Granulicella sibirica: one gene and its partners. The protein of the gene in region 1 interacts with the protein of each later gene in a pairwise test. Links are inferred from orthologs where the notes say so. Each region holds a gene or a part of one and is shown in the gene's direction. Other genes may lie near its edges.

Region 1 (6,752 bases):
GCCGGGGTCGATCCATGTGGCGCACACGACGGAGGAGCGCATCAGCAAGAAGGAGTTGCTGGAGTGCGTGGGGCTTTATGTGGATCTGGCTACTAGTCTGGTGAAGGGCTAGGGCTTCGGGTCAAGGCCGGCGAAGAGGCTCGGGAGATCGACGAAGATCGGGGTTCCGGGGACTTCGAGGCGGGCGGCCGCAGTCCAGCTTGCGCCGATGCACATGCGTCCGGTGCGGGTATCGGGATCGATGATCCAGATGGTCTCGACTCCCATCTTCCGATAGTCTTCGGCTCGGCGTTGGGTGTCAGAGTAGCTGTCGTCTGGGGAGAGGATTTCGATGATGAGGACAGGGGCGTCGACAAGAACCGGTGGCTGAGGGCCAGATGTGACGACGGTGACATCTGGGATGCGAACACGAGTAGAAGATACGCGGGCTCTCCACTCGACGGCGACCATAACCTGCCATTCTGATTCGTGGGAGAGAAACCAGCCGCCTAGAAGCATCTGGATGCGAGCGTGTTCCCAGGTTCCCATGTTCCGCTCCACGATTTCGCCGTCGATATACTCGCGGTCGGGCCGGTAGGTCCGCTCGAGGTACTCGGCGATGGGAATTTGAACCGAGGTCGCCATATCTGTTGGCTGAAGTCTAGCAGATGGGTCAGGAGGAGAGGACTTCGAAGGGGAGGGTGTTGAGGTTGTCTTCGGCGAGGACGGCGGTTTCGTCGGGGTTGGTGGGATTGTAGCGGATGGTGAGGGTGGGGGCTCCGGTGGCGACGCGTTCGGCGGCGGAGTGGCTGGTAGGGGTGGAGTGGGCGTAGCCGCCGTAGTATTCGCCGTTTAGGGTGAAGTGGAAGCCGGCCTCTATCTGATAGTTGCTGGAGAAGGAGGCGTTGGGATCAGAGACAGGATTGACGGACCAGCGGTTGATCTCGGCTGTGGTTTTCGGCCAGGTGGTGGCCTGTTGGATCTTTTTCCTGCGTTTGGACTCGCGGAGGGTGCGCTGAATGCTCTCGAACAGGGGAAGGCCGTGCATGGGTGAGATCGTAATACCCCCGGTGTAGGTGCTTCAAGTGGTTGGAAAGAGTACGGCGCGAGTAGTATTTTGGACGGGCACTTATCTCGTACGTTCGAGGTCTGCCATGATGCGTGTCGCGGTGCTTTTTCTCTTTTGCTCTTTGCGTGCTGGAGAGTTGTTTGCACAGGCCGGAGGGGTTTTGGGTGATTGCCCGATCGGGATGCGGGCTCGTTATGAAGGCGGATTGACGGCGCAGCGTGTCACGGATGGGAAGGTTGAGGTTGTGCAGAGGATGCATCTCAACTTCTGGAATCTGGAGAAGCGCGAGGTGGCGGGAGCTGCGGCTTCCTTCCATGGGTATACGGCGCAGGTTCGGTATGCACCGCTTGAGCCTTCAGGCAAAGGTGGATCGGATATTTCACGGACAGTGGATTTTCAGTTGGCGCTTGGCAAGGGTGAAATGGCGACGAAGCCGTTGGCGTTGAAGTCATTCGGGTCGGTGAGCTGGATCGATTTGCGATCGGTCACATATGCCGATGGTTCGGTGTGGAAGGCTGCCGAGGGAAGCAACTGCCGGATTGAGCCGGATCGGTTTCTACTGGTCGGCGGGCAGTAAGGGGAGTTTCGGGCTGGTTTTCCTCAACGGAAAAGAGCAGCGACGGAAGCCTAGAATGGAGAGATGGCAGCAGAATTTACCCATCTCCACCTCCACACTGATTACTCTCTCCTTGATGGAGCATGCGACGTTGACAAGCTGGCCGGGCACCTGAAAAAGATCGGGCAGACGGCGGCTGCGATGACGGACCACGGCAATATTTTTGGGGCCGTGCATTTCTTCGACGCGATGCAAAAGAAGGGGATCAAGCCGATCCTCGGGTGTGAGCTTTACATCTGCAAGAACGACGACCACCGGGCTGCTCCTGAAGGCGACAAGTACAACCACATGCTTGTGCTGGCGGAGAACGAGGCCGGATACCGGAACCTGGTTCGGCTGACGTCGGAGGCGGCGCTGCATGGGTTCTACCGGAAGCCTCGCGTGTCGAAGAACTTTCTGGCGAAGCATACGGAGGGGTTGATTGGCTTTTCGGGGTGCCTTGCGGGTGAGGTGAATCAGCACCTCATGGCGGGGAAGTATGACGAAGCCAAGAGGGCCGCAGGCCAGTATGAGGACATGTTCGGGAAGGGAAACTACTTTCTCGAGATACAGGATCATGGGCTTGAGCCGGATAAGCCGGTGTGCGATGCGTTGTTCAAGATGGAGCGGGAGCTGGGGATTCCGCTGATCGCGACGAACGACGCGCATTACGTGGGCGCGGATGACTCGCGGGCGCACGAGATCCTGCTATGCGTGCAGACGGCGGGGTCGATGAACGATCCGAACCGGTTCAAGTTCGATACGCAGGAGTTCTACATTAAGACGGCGGACGAGATGCTGCGGACGTTTGCGCAGAATCCCGAAGTGTGCACGCGGACGATGCAGTTTGTCGATCGCTGCAATCTGAAGATGAAGAAGGTCGACGATCCGTTTCCGGTGTTCGATTGCCCGGATGGTATGACGCTCGATGAGTATTTCGAGGATGTGTGCCGCAAGGGTTTGAAGATGCGGCTTGAGACGGCCGTCGCTCACCTGCAGAGCAAGGGGTTGCTGAAGAAGACGATCGCGGACTACGAGGCGAGGCTGAATAGCGAGTTGGACGTGATCAAGAACATGAAGTTTCCGGGCTACTTCATGATCGTTTGGGACTTCATACGGTATGCGCGGGAGCAGAGTATCCCGGTGGGTCCGGGGCGTGGTTCGGCGGCGGGTTCGCTGGTGGCGTATGTGATGCAGATCACGGATGTCGATCCGCTGCAGAATGAGTTGCTGTTCGAGCGGTTCCTGAATCCTGAGCGCGTGTCGATGCCTGATATCGATATCGACTTCGATATGAACCGGCGCGGCGAGGTGATCGAGTATGTGCGGCGGAAGTATGGGGTGGACCAGGTCGCGCAGATCATCACGTTCAATACGATGGCGGCGAAGGCGGCGATCAAGGACGTCGGCCGTGCGCTCGATATGCCGTATGGCGAGGTCGACCGCATCGCGAAGATGATTCCGGCGACGATCGGGATCACGATCGACCAGGCGTTGAAAGATTCGCCTCCGCTGGCGCAGGCGTATGAGAGCGATGCGCGGGTAAAGGAAGTGATCGACGCGGCGCTGCGGCTTGAGGGACTGGTGCGTGGGGCGGGCGTGCATGCGGCAGGTGTCGTGATTGCTCCGCAGCCTTTGACGGAGCTTGTGCCTGTTACGCGGACGAAGGACGAGGCTGTTGTTACGGCGTATGACATGAAGGCCGTCGAGAAGATGGGTCTGCTCAAGATGGACTTTCTTGGGCTTACCACGCTGACTGTTATTGATGATTGTTTGAAGCTGATCAAGAGCAATCGTGGGCTGGATGTGGATCTGGCTACGATCGATCTGGATGATGCGAAGACGTATGAGCAGGTGTTTCACCGGGCGCTGACATCGGGTGTGTTTCAGTTTGAATCGGGTGGGATGCGGGATGTACTGCGGCGCTATAAGCCGACTACGGTTGAGGATCTGACGGCGTTGAATGCCCTGTATCGTCCGGGGCCGATCCAGGGCGGTATGATCGATGACTTCATCGAACGCAAGTGGGGACGCAGGGCTGTCGAGTATCTACTGCCGGATCTTGAGTTGCTGCTGAAGGAGACGCTGGGCGTCATCGTGTATCAGGAACAGGTGATGCAGATCTCGAACGTGCTCGCTGGGTATTCGCTTGGTGAGGCCGATCTGCTGCGGCGCGCGATGGGTAAGAAAGACCCGGCTGAGATGGACAAGCAGAGGAATCGCTTCATGTCCGGTGCCGCGGAGAAGAAGCACCCGAAGGACATGGCGGGGAAAATCTTCGATCTGATGGCGCAGTTCGCGGGGTATGGATTTAATAAGTCACACTCTGCGGCTTATGCTTTACTGGCATATCACACGGCTTGGTTGAAGACGCATTTTCCGGTGGAGTTCATGGCTGCGTTGCTGACGAGTGAAACGTCGAAGCCGGAGAATGTAGTGAAGTATATCCAGGAGTGCCGCGAGATGAATATCTCGGTGACTCCGCCGAACGTGCAGGTTTCGTCCACGGCGTTTACTCCTGTTGGCGATACGATTTTGTTCGGGTTGGCGGCGATCAAGAACGTTGGGCATAACGCAATTCAGTCGGTGATCGAGGTAAGGGCAGGTTTGCAGGCGGAGGGTAAGTCGGGGTTCACGAGCCTTTGGGAGTTCTGCGAGAAGGTCGATCTTAGGCTGCTGAACAAGCGGGTGCTGGAGTCGCTGATCAAGGCTGGAGCGATGGACTCCTTTGGCCGTCGAGCGCAGGTGATGGCGGCTCTCGATAAGGCGATGGAGCAGGCGCAGAAGGCCCAGAAGGATGCGGCTGCGGGGCAGCATGGCTTGTTTGGGATCTTCGATGATCTGCCTGTTGCCGGTGCGACGAAGGCGCAGGAGTTGCCCCCGGCAGCGGAGTGGGATGAGCATACGCGTCTGCAGAACGAGAAGGATGTTCTCGGCTTCTTCGTTTCGGGTCACCCAATGGATAAGTATCGGGAGAAGTTACGCAATATGAAAGTTGTCGATACCGCGACGGCGTGTGAGATGAAGCCGGAGCCGCAGGTGTTTCGGCGGGGTGGTGGAAACGACACGCAGAACGAGATCGCCATTGCTGGTGTGATCACCGGGCTTAAGGTGGCGAAGTCGAAGCGGTCGGGCGAGATGTACGCGCAGGCTTGCCTCGAAGATACAGTTGGGAAGATCGAGTTGATTGCGTTTCCGCAGTCGTACGAGAAGCTGGCGGAGAAACTGAAGATCGACGTGCCGGTGGTGGTGCGTGGTGTACTGCGGGGGGAAGAGGACTCGGCTCCGAAGCTGGCGGTGTCGAGTATCCAGGCGCTCGAGGATGTGAAGCTGAAGCTGCCGGAGTCTTTGCGAATCAAGATTCCGCTGCACGCGAAGGATGAGTCAATGCTGGATAAGCTGCATGCTATCTTCGTTGGAGCCCCAGGCAGGGGACGGCTTCTGCTGGACCTGGAAGAGCCGGGTGAGTTCTGCGCAGTGCTTGAGCCGCAGGATTGTATGGTATCGGCGGACCGGTTGTTTATCGATCGGGTGGAGGAACTTGTTGGCGCTGGCGGCGTGCGGGTGATCGACTAAGGAGGCGAGGCGATTCTGCTGCGGAGTTCAGAGGTTAAGGAAAAGGTCGTGAATACTCTCCGCGCGCTCGAAGAAGAGCTCTTCGAGCCTGCTGTCCGGAGGAACATAACGCGGCTTTCGGAGGTGCTCGCCGATGGATTCCGTGAGTTCGGGAGTTCGGGGCGTGTCTTCAGCAAAGCACAGATTATGTCGGAGCTGCAGCACGAATTGGAACGACGAATCTCGCTCTCGGAGTTTCGTGTGAAAGCAATTTCCAAGGACGCGGTGCTTGTGACTTACCGCGCGACTCGCGTTCAGGAGGGCCTGGCGGATGTTCACTCGCTTCGCTCGTCGATCTGGATGAAGCGCGAAGGGCGGTGGGAGATTGTCTTTCATCAAGGAACAGTCGTTCCCTAGCCAGGAACCTTCTCATGGATTTCGTGCGGGCAGTGAGCGTTCTTTATGCCTTCCTCATGGAGCGTGTTGCATCTTCATGGTGTCGTCCTTTCGGCGCACGAGGCTTTGGCCCGATGAAGATTGTCCATACAGAGATGGAACTGCGCGCGAGCGGAACAGAGCGGCTTCGCCGCGCGGCCGACGGTGCGAGACTGCATGCGCTGGCCCGGAGACTACGGCTCGCCGTTTATGTGGTGGTGCTTGTTGCCGCGGCGCTGCTCGTCGATTCTCTCTTGCTGAAGTAAAGCAGAGTTGTCAGTCAACATACGGAACGCGGTGGCAATCGAACTCTTGCACACCTTCAGACCAACAGCGGCTCCAGAACTTCGCGCCGCTGCACCAAGCTAGTTGCCGTGTTCCTGGCTGATACTTATGGCGGGACAGTCCTTTTCATAGACTTTTCAACTTCCGGGAGTGTTGCCGCCATGAAACTGTCCGAAGTGCCGAGCGGAAAAGAGACTGATCAACATCACTCCTGCTGCCACAGCGAGGACGTTGCTCGTCGATCGCACATCAAAGCTCCCGACCCTCAGTACGAGCACGTAACCGATGACCGCGTTGAACAATCCCCATAGAGCGTTGATGGTTGAGGATGAGAGTCCCTCTCCTGGCGGTTTTGCGAACGGGCTCTGGAACGGCTGTCCCATGGTGCCGCTCACAAAATGCGGGACGGCGTTTGCGAAGAAAATCCCACCGAAGAAGTACGAGACAAAATGAAGCCAGTTCACTTGATTAGAGTTCCTTTCGCTTATAGATCAGTAGCCGCGCAACGATGACAATGCGGAAAGAACTCGATGACAATCTCCCCAAGGTAACCACGGGTCCACGAAACCCCTTTTTATGGCCGACGGTTATGATTGGCAACCGGCACTTCTTCGATGCGGAGGCAGTCCACCGGCAGGCATAGCTTCACGAAAGCGGCTTATCGTCGGTGATTCGGTTGAGGAGACCGAGGGCTGCCGACAGCTTCTGCCTCTCCAGGGCTGAGAGCTTCTCGAGAATTGCGGTGGTGAGCCAATCCTGCTTTGCGGCGCGGCTTTCCCGAAGTAACTTTTCGCACTTCTTACTGAGCGACATCAGGGTCTGGCGACCATCTTT
Region 2 (4,160 bases), on another replicon or contig:
CAGACCGCCGCGGGAAAGAAGCTTTCCTTCGAGGTTGCTACCGTCAAGCCCAACAGGTCGGACGACTCACCCGAAGTGAACTTCACGCTCGGTTTTGGCGACAGGTACGCCGACACCGGCGGGCGATTCCTCACAAAGAACATCAGCCTGCTGGACTACATCCGCTTCGCCTACAAGCTGACAGACGGACAGGTCGAGATCCTTGAAAGCAATGCGCCTAAGTGGATAGGCACGGAACGTTTCGACATTCAGGCCAAATCGGATCTACCGAACCCAACGAAGAACCAGATGCGTCTGATGGTGCAATCTCTGCTTGCCGATCGCTTCAAGCTGCGCGTTCATACGGAAACACGGGAACTACCGGTCCTCGCGCTGGTCCTGGTCAAGCCGGGAGCACTCGGCCCGAAACTCCACCCTCATCCTGCGGCGGACGATAAATGTTCCAACGTCGCCCCGGTGGGTCAGGAATCAGGAAACGGGTCGACACCTGAGGTTCCCGCGGTCTGCGGTGGACTGGTGAGTGTCGGGGTACCGGGCGCGGCGAGCCGTGTTCGTCTCGGTGGCCGAGGGGTGCCGCTTGCGCTCCTTGGCGCTCATCTGGGCGAGATGGGCGGGTTTGGCCGTCCCATTGTGGATCAGACAGGCTTGACCGGGACGTTCGACCTCGTTGTAGAGTGGGGAGCCGATTCTGCAGTGGAGCCCCGCGATGAGAACAACCGGGAAACATACCTTCAGGAGTCGCTCAAAGATCAGCTCGGACTCAAGCTGGAGCGCCGGAAGGCATCGTTGGCCGTTCTCCTCGTAGACTCCATGGATCAGCAGCCTGCGGACAATTAGAATCTGGGTGGGCTGGCTGGCGTTCTTTTGCGCAGAGGTGTCGGATGAGTGAAGCGACGATTGCAGAGCAGTTGAAGTTGAGTGAGTTGGCTCCGAGGGTCCTGCAGTCGGAGATCCGCGCAATGAGTGTGGCCTGCGACGCGGTGAATGGGGTGAACCTCGCGCAGGGTGTCTGCGATACCGAGGTGCCGGAGGTCGTCGCGGAAGGGGCGCAGCGGGCGATTCGCGATGGCTTCAATATCTACACACGGCTCGATGGGATCGCCCGGTTGCGAACGGCGATCGCGGGGCAGGTGGCGCGGACGCACGGGATCGAGGTCGATCCTGATCGCGAAGTGCTCATCACCAGCGGCGTCACCGGAGGCTTTCAGGCCGCATGCATGGCTCTGCTGAACCCCGGCGATGAGGTTATCGTCTTTGAGCCGTTTTATGGCTACCACCTGAGCACCATCAAGGCGGTTCGCGCGGTTCCGGTGGCGGTGGGCCTGAGCGGGCCGGATTGGCATCTGGACCTTGCCGCGGTGAGGAACGTGATCACCCCGAGGACGCGTGCGGTGGTGGTGAATACGCCGTCAAACCCAGCCGGAAAGGTATTTACCCGCGCAGAACTCGAAGGGCTTGGAGCGCTCGCGGAGGAGTTCGGGCTCTTCGTGTTTACCGACGAGATCTACGAGCACTTTCTCTATGGAGGGGCCAGGCATGTGAGCCCTGCATCGCTCCCGGCTATGCGCGAGCGGACGATCCTGATGTCGGGGTTTTCGAAGACGTTTTCCGTCACGGGATGGAGGGTCGGGTACCTGATCGCCGACGCGAAGTGGCTTGGATCGATCGGATACTTCCATGATCTGACCTATGTCTGCGCGCCGTCTCCCTTCCAGCACGGCGTGGCGGACGGTGTGGAGCAGTTGCCGCTCTCGTTCTACGAAGGACTGGCGACGGAGCACGTGGGGAAGCGGGCGATGCTTCTCGATGCGCTGATGGCTGCGGGTCTAACACCGCACGTGCCGCAGGGAGCCTATTACATCCTGGCCGATGCTTCCCAGGTGGAAGGCGCAACCGCTGCCCAGAAGGCAAGGACGCTGCTACGGGAAATAGGAGTGGCCTCGGTTGCGGGTTCGGCGTTCTTCCGGCCGGGTGGCGGCGAAGACCTGCTGCGGTTCTGTTTCGCCAAGAAAGACGCGGACCTGGCGGATGCCTGCAATCGTCTGCGTGCGCGAGGCAGGGCCTAGTGGCGGCTCCATCGGAGGTCGTGCGGGTGGAGGCGGCGCTCAAGAACAAGGGCGCGAAGGAACTCGAGTGGGCGCGCTGGTACTGCGCGATGCGGCAGAGCGTTCCTTCGGCTCGACCGGCGGACATCAAGTTCTGGAGCGCGATGGCGGAGCGCGTCGAGGAGGTGCTTGCGCCTCCGGTTGCCGCGAAGGTGTACCCGTCGAAGAAGAAGAAAACGGGGCGCGGGCTTGGCGCAGGACCGATCGATTCTGGGGCAGAGTAGCAGCCATCTGGCTTTGCGCCGGGCACGAAGAGAAAAGAAGAGGCAGCCTGTTGCGATGCGGCCTTCGATCTGTATGATGTCTCCGGAATACGTTTACCCAAATTCCAGAGTTCTGCATTTCAAGGTTGAGGTTGAGATCCATGTTCCGTGTTGGCTTGAAAAGAATTTGCTTCTGCACGCTGGCGGTTGTGGCCGCGGTTCCTGCGGTTCGGTATGCGGTGGCGCAGGAGCCGGCCACGCTGACGATCGATACGAAGACCGTGAAGGCGAAGGTCAGCCCGAAGCTCTACGGCCTCATGACCGAGGAGATCAACTACTCCTACGACGGCGGCCTCTATGGGGAACTGGTGAGCAACCGCGTGTTCATGGACCGCTTCGGCGTGACGCGGTGGTTCCTTCATCCCAATGGAGCGGCGGAAGCCTCGATGGAGATAGACCACAAGGAGGGCCCGAGCGCCGCGCTGACTCGCAGCCTCGCGCTGACCGTGACGAAGGCGTCGGCGAAGGATTGGGCCGGAGTCGTCAACAATGGGTATTGGGGAATCCCGATTCGGCCAAAGGAGCGCTACAAGGGCTCGTTCTGGGCGAAAGCGGATTCAACTTCCGTCGGCCCGGTGCGGATACGCCTGATCAACAACAACTCCGGCCAGGAGATCACGACGGAGGGCGTCTCGACGCCGCTGACGACCGAGTGGAAGGAGTACCAGTTTGAGCTGGTCTCAGGCACCGCACCTGCCTCGCAGCAGAACCAGCTGATTCTCTCGGTCGAGAACCCGGGCAAGGTCTGGTTCAGCCTCGTCTCGCTCTTTCCCCCGACCTACAAGGATCGCGTGAACGGAAACCGTATCGACCTCTCGGAGAAGCTGGCCGCGATGAACCCGCGGTTCCTGCGTTTCCCGGGCGGCAACTATCTCGAAGGCGACCACATCAACGAGCGCTTCGAGTGGAAGAAGACGATCGGACCTCTGGTCGACCGGCCGACCCACCCCAGCCCCTGGCGTTACCACTCGACCGACGGCATGGGCCTGCTCGAGTTTCTCCTGTGGTGCGAGGACCTGCACATGCAGCCTCTGCTCGCGGTCTACGGCGGCTATTCGATGATGCAGGAGCACGTGAACCCCGGCCCGGACCTCGACCCCTACGTGCAGGACGCGCTTGAAGAGATCGAGTACGTGACGGGAAGCACAAGCACCAAGTGGGGAGCGCAACGCGCCAAGGACGGGCATCCCGAGCCGTTTCACCTGAGCTATGTCGAGGTGGGGAACGAGGACTGGTTCGACAAGTCTGGAAGCTACGACGGCCGGTACGCTCAGTACTACAAGGCCATCAAGGCCAAGTATCCCGACCTGCAGATCATCGCGACGACGACCGTGAAGGGTATCAAGCCGGACGTCATCGACGACCATTACTATAAGACCGCCGAAGAGTTCTACGCGATGGACAAGCACTACGACACGATGGACCGCACCGGCCCGAAAATCTTCGTCGGCGAGTGGGCCACCCGTGAGGGCGGACCGACACCGAACATGGGCGCCGCGCTTGGCGATGCCGCGTTCATGACGTCGATGGAGCGGAACAGCGACCTGATCGTGATGGCCTCGTACGCTCCGCTTCTGGTGAACGTAAACGCGGGCGGAATGCAGTGGGAGAGCGACCTGATCGGGTACGACTCACTCTCGAGCTATGGATCTCCGAGCTATTACGCGCAGGTGCTGTTCAACGAGTATCTGGGCGATGAGATCCTGGCGGGAACGGCGGAGGGCGCTCCCACCCGTTTCCACTACTCGGCCACGCGGAGTTCGCAGACCGGCGTGATTCATCTGAAGCTCGT
Region 3 (3,972 bases), on another replicon or contig:
TTCGCCCCAAAGATCGCAATCCTGATCTGCGTTCCGGCCATCGCACTCACCTCGGTCTCACAACGGTTTTACCGCGTTTATCCTCCACCCGCCGTTTGGACTGTGAACAAATTGCACCCCGTAAAGCTTTCATTCCACGTTTGTTGAGGCGCATTCCCACCCTTTGCCCGCACTCTTCTCCAATCCCGCTTCGGCTGTGTGTGGAGATCGTGGATCGCCCGGGAGGTATCGAGAAGTTTTTACCCTGTCTTACCATCCCTCCGTTTCCTCCCAGAGGATTTTCTAAACCGGGGGTAAACCCTAACTCCTGTTCTCACAAGGACCTGGCGCTTAAATCCACATTTCAAGCGCAAACGGTTAAGGCTTCTAGCACTTTCTATCCTTTTTCCCTTATCTAGTAGGAGCAGTAGCACCCCACTAAAACCTGCCTCGCACCGGAGCTCGTCCAGTCTCCTCGCAACCCACACACCAGACACGGTTTCCCACAAAGAAAGCAGTCGCGTCCCGCCGCTCCGCGCCGCTAGAATCGGACCATGCCGGAGACCCGTCCCGCGCGAAGAATGCACCTTCCCGTGTACAGTTTCCGCAGGACCGATTTCATCCGCGTCCGCCCCGCAGCGCCTTTTTCGCCGCACTGGAGACCCTGACCGTGAGCACATCCACTCCGAACCTCGAAAGCACCGCCTCCTCCGCACACGCCACCGTGCTGGCCGGCAACCTGGAACTCACCGTCTCCCGTGCCGAGTTGCTTCGTGAGCTCACCGCCGCCCAGTCCGTCGTCGAGCGCAAAACGACCATTCCGATCCTCTCGAACTTCCTCTTCGAGGCCACCACCGACGGCGAAGTTGGCCGTCTCACCATCACCGCCACTGACCTCGACCAAAGCCTCCGCACAAGCTGCGCCGCCAAGGTCAAAAAAGCCGGAGCCTGCACCATCCCCGCCCGCAAGCTCTACGACTACATCAAGCTCCTGCCCGAAGGCGAGATCTCCATCAAGCTCATGGACAACCACTGGGTCCAGATCCGCGCTGGCCGGTCGAATACCAAAATGGTCGGCATGGCCCGCGCGAACTTCCCCCAGGTCCCCGAGTTCCCGACCAGCGGCAGCTTCCGCATCTCCGTCCCGTCGCTCAAGGGCATGATCTCGAAGACCATCTTTGCCATCTCGAACGAAGAGAGCCGCTACACCCTCAACGGCGCCCTGCTCGTCCTCAAGGCCGAGTCCATGGCCATGGTTGCCACCGACGGCCACCGCCTCGCACACGTCGAAAAGCTCGGTGAGACGCTCGAAGGCATCTCCGGCGAAAAGAAGACTCTCATCCCCCGCAAGGCGCTCAGCGAACTATCGAGCCTGCTCTCCAGCACCGAAGCTGACACCCTTGACTTCGCCGACGACGACCAGACCCTCTTCTTCAAGGTCGGCGGCCGAGTCCTGACCAGCCGCAAGCTCACCGGCCAGTTCCCCAACTACGAGGCCGTCCTCCCGCGCGACAACAACAAGTTCGTCATCGTTCGCTCGGAAGACCTTATGGGCTGCATCCAGCGCGTAGCTCAGTTCGCCGATGAGCGCTCCGGAGCCATCAAGATCCGCCTTGAGCAGAACGAGCTGAAGCTCTCCTCCTCCTCCACCGACGCCGGCGAATCCGAAGACACCATCGAAACCCCCTACAACTACGACCCCCTCGTCGTAGGCTTCAACTCCCAGTACCTCATCGACTTCCTCAAGGCTATCGGCACCCAGGGCGAAGTGAGGCTGGAGTTCAAGGACGCCCAATCGGCCGGCCAGATGCGGCCCGAAGACGGCAACGAAGACGTGAAGTACCGCTACATCCTCATGCCCATGCGCATCTGAGTCCTTCGCGAACGGCGAAAGGCGGCTTCGCCACAAGTGCAAACGAGAGGCCCGGAGAAAACGCCGGGCCTATTCTGTCTCTCGTCCCAAGCTTATGCTGGTGAAGAGCAAGGCTCGAATCCAAAGCCACTATGCCCATCCTTTCCAACGAGAACCGCGAAAAGGCCATAGCCCTCCTCACCACCCTGCGCGCCGAAATCGAAACCATAGCTGCCGGCGACGAACCGACACGCTTCCAGCTCCGCCGCTACATCGCCAAGCGCCTTGAGTTCGACGAACGTGGAACCCCCACCCAGCGCCGCAAGCTCAAAGACCAGAAAGCCAAATACCAGAAGGGCCTCTGCGCTCAGTGCAGCCAGAAGCTTCCCGCCAAGGGCTCCGAGCTCCACCGCATCAAGGCCATCGAAGGCTACACCCCCGGCAACACCATCCTCCTCTGTCGCCCCTGCCACCAGAAGGTCCAGCACTCCGACACCACCGGCATCCCCCTCCCGTAGCCGCTACGGCACCCGCTCCGCCGCCTTCTTCAAAGCCTCGAGCCACGCGGTATCCGCCTCGATCAGCTTCGCCGAGGAGTACATCTGCGCCATCAGCAGCCCCTCCATCGACTCATCCTCCGAAACATCCGTCCCACCACTCGCATTCGCCTCGAGCCTCCATACATGGACAGCCTTCCCCGTCAGCGCTCCCCCCGTCCAGGCCAAAGCTTTCCCCGCTACAACCATCCGCACCTGCGAGTGGATCGTCATCCCGCCGCTCTTCCAGGTAAATCTCCGTCCACTCACCAGCGGCCCATCGACGGTAATGCTATCAATCTGGTCCGCCCACTTCGGCCACCCCGCGGCATCGACCAGAAACCCCCAAACCCTCTCTTGGGGCGCCGCAATCGAGATCCGTACGTGCGCCACGATCGGCGCACTTTCATGCACTCGCCCCGCTTCCGCCATCCCATTCAACGTCTGCAGCGAATCCCCGCATCCGGCAAGTCCGAGCAAGCCAAACAGCCAGCCTATATACACAACTCTGCGCATCGAAGTACCCCCTCACAGCCTCCGATCGGGAGGCTCCACTCGTTAGCCCTTCGCCCGATCGATCGCCCCTTGGATCAGCTCTCGCCCGCCCTCTGACACCTTCCCATGCCCGCAAGCCACGCGCTGGACGGGATACGCAAGCAGCTTCTTCGCCGTCTCCCTCGCCTGATCGCGATTCGAAAACGCCTTCAACGGAATCCACCACGGCGTAAAACCCGTGACGGTCACCTTCCCCAGATAGCCAAACTCATCCCCCGCATAGAGCGTCCCGTCCCGCTCATCGAGAAACGCCTGGTGCCCGTGAATATGACCCGGTGTATCGATCGCCAGCAACGAACCCACGCGATCCCCCTCGGCAACCGTCCGCGTCAGCTTGCTGACGATCCCCGGCGTACCTCCACGAATCGGCCCGACTTCACCCCGTCTCAGCGAAAGATCAGGCGGGGACTGCAGAATCGGAATCGACCTCTCCGACGCCAGTAGCTCCAATCCCGGCACCTTGGCCATCAGCGCATCGACACTTCCCACATGATCCACATGCGCATGCGTCAGCAAAATACGCCTGATCGGCACATCCCCGGTAGCCCTGAGAGTGTCCTCCTCCGATCCCTTCAGATTCGCGTCGATCAGCGTAAAGCCATCCTCCTCACGCACGAGAAAGCAGTTGAAGAACCCAAGCCGCGTGAGCATTCTCCCGTATTTCCCAACTGCCGTGATCTTCATTCGCGAGCCGTCTCCCTGTGAGCTTCCGAAGGCGAAGTCCCCTCGTAAACCTCTTGAATCGAGGGCCTTGCACGAAAGCCCGGTGAAGGGTGCAATCTACAAAGCCCCCTAACTTCTCCAGTGCAACGTCACCGGACCCGACAACGGATGCGCCCCGCTCCCCGTCAACCGTGCCTGCTTCAACGCGAAATACCACTTCGCCGGTTTGTCCGCATCGTCGATCAGCATCAGCCCCGGATTGAACCGCAGACCCTGCGCCTGCTCGATCATCGTCTCCTGGTCCTGCCTCACAAACCGCGCGCCAAAGAATGTAGCGATCGAAGTCACAAACGGCACATGGTAGAAGATGTCCCAAGCCGCATACAC

What was found. The genes of interacting proteins can lie anywhere in the genome.
Region 2: the proteins of dnaE (region 1) and GRAN_RS09605 interact in binary tests that used the Escherichia coli proteins (3 or more experiments, as listed by UniProt). The link is inferred for Granulicella sibirica from one-to-one orthologs.
Region 3: the proteins of dnaE (region 1) and dnaN interact in binary tests that used the Escherichia coli proteins (3 or more experiments, as listed by UniProt). The link is inferred for Granulicella sibirica from one-to-one orthologs.

The regions. Positions count from the first base shown.
Region 1 is NZ_RDSM01000002.1:405,879-412,630, forward strand. Bases 1,298-5,419 are described here. They hold dnaE (DNA polymerase III subunit alpha), read left to right. Parts: upstream 1,298-1,688; coding sequence 1,689-5,219; downstream 5,220-5,419. Other genes in these bases: GRAN_RS12695 (hypothetical protein), read left to right, coding at 1,298-1,625; GRAN_RS12705 (nuclear transport factor 2 family protein), read left to right, coding at 5,268-5,419. Also shown: GRAN_RS12680 (M20/M25/M40 family metallo-hydrolase), read left to right, coding at 1-112; GRAN_RS12685 (Uma2 family endonuclease), read right to left, coding at 109-624; GRAN_RS12690 (DUF3592 domain-containing protein), read right to left, coding at 653-1,027; more of GRAN_RS12695, read left to right, coding at 1,209-1,297; more of GRAN_RS12705, read left to right, coding at 5,420-5,615; GRAN_RS12710 (hypothetical protein), read left to right, coding at 5,630-5,899; GRAN_RS12715 (hypothetical protein), read right to left, coding at 6,056-6,382; GRAN_RS26185 (MarR family transcriptional regulator), read right to left, coding at 6,564-6,752. UniProt on the Escherichia coli protein: DNA polymerase III is a complex, multichain enzyme responsible for most of the replicative synthesis in bacteria. This DNA polymerase also exhibits 3' to 5' exonuclease activity. The alpha chain is the DNA polymerase catalytic subunit.
Region 2 is NZ_RDSM01000001.1:2,306,507-2,310,666, forward strand. The notes cover bases 1-2,973. They hold GRAN_RS09605 (aminotransferase class I/II-fold pyridoxal phosphate-dependent enzyme), read left to right. Parts: upstream 1-881; coding sequence 882-2,066; downstream 2,067-2,973. Other genes in these bases: GRAN_RS09600 (TIGR03435 family protein), read left to right, coding at 1-837; GRAN_RS09610 (hypothetical protein), read left to right, coding at 2,066-2,329; GRAN_RS09615 (alpha-L-arabinofuranosidase C-terminal domain-containing protein), read left to right, coding at 2,470-2,973. In the rest of the region: more of GRAN_RS09615, read left to right, coding at 2,974-4,160. UniProt on the Escherichia coli protein: Shows aminotransferase activity with methionine and histidine as substrates, and to a lesser extent also with phenylalanine.
Region 3 is NZ_RDSM01000001.1:2,038,243-2,042,214, forward strand. The notes cover bases 1-2,785. They hold dnaN (DNA polymerase III subunit beta), read left to right. Parts: upstream 1-718; coding sequence 719-1,852; downstream 1,853-2,785. Other genes in these bases: GRAN_RS08435 (NAD(P)-dependent oxidoreductase), read right to left, coding at 1-41; GRAN_RS08445 (HNH endonuclease), read left to right, coding at 1,984-2,349; GRAN_RS08450 (SRPBCC family protein), read right to left, coding at 2,353-2,785. Also shown: more of GRAN_RS08450, read right to left, coding at 2,786-2,883; GRAN_RS08455 (MBL fold metallo-hydrolase), read right to left, coding at 2,926-3,606; GRAN_RS08460 (aromatic ring-hydroxylating dioxygenase subunit alpha), read right to left, coding at 3,715-3,972. UniProt on the Escherichia coli protein: Confers DNA tethering and processivity to DNA polymerases and other proteins. Acts as a clamp, forming a ring around DNA (a reaction catalyzed by the clamp-loading complex) which diffuses in an ATP-independent manner freely and bidirectionally along dsDNA.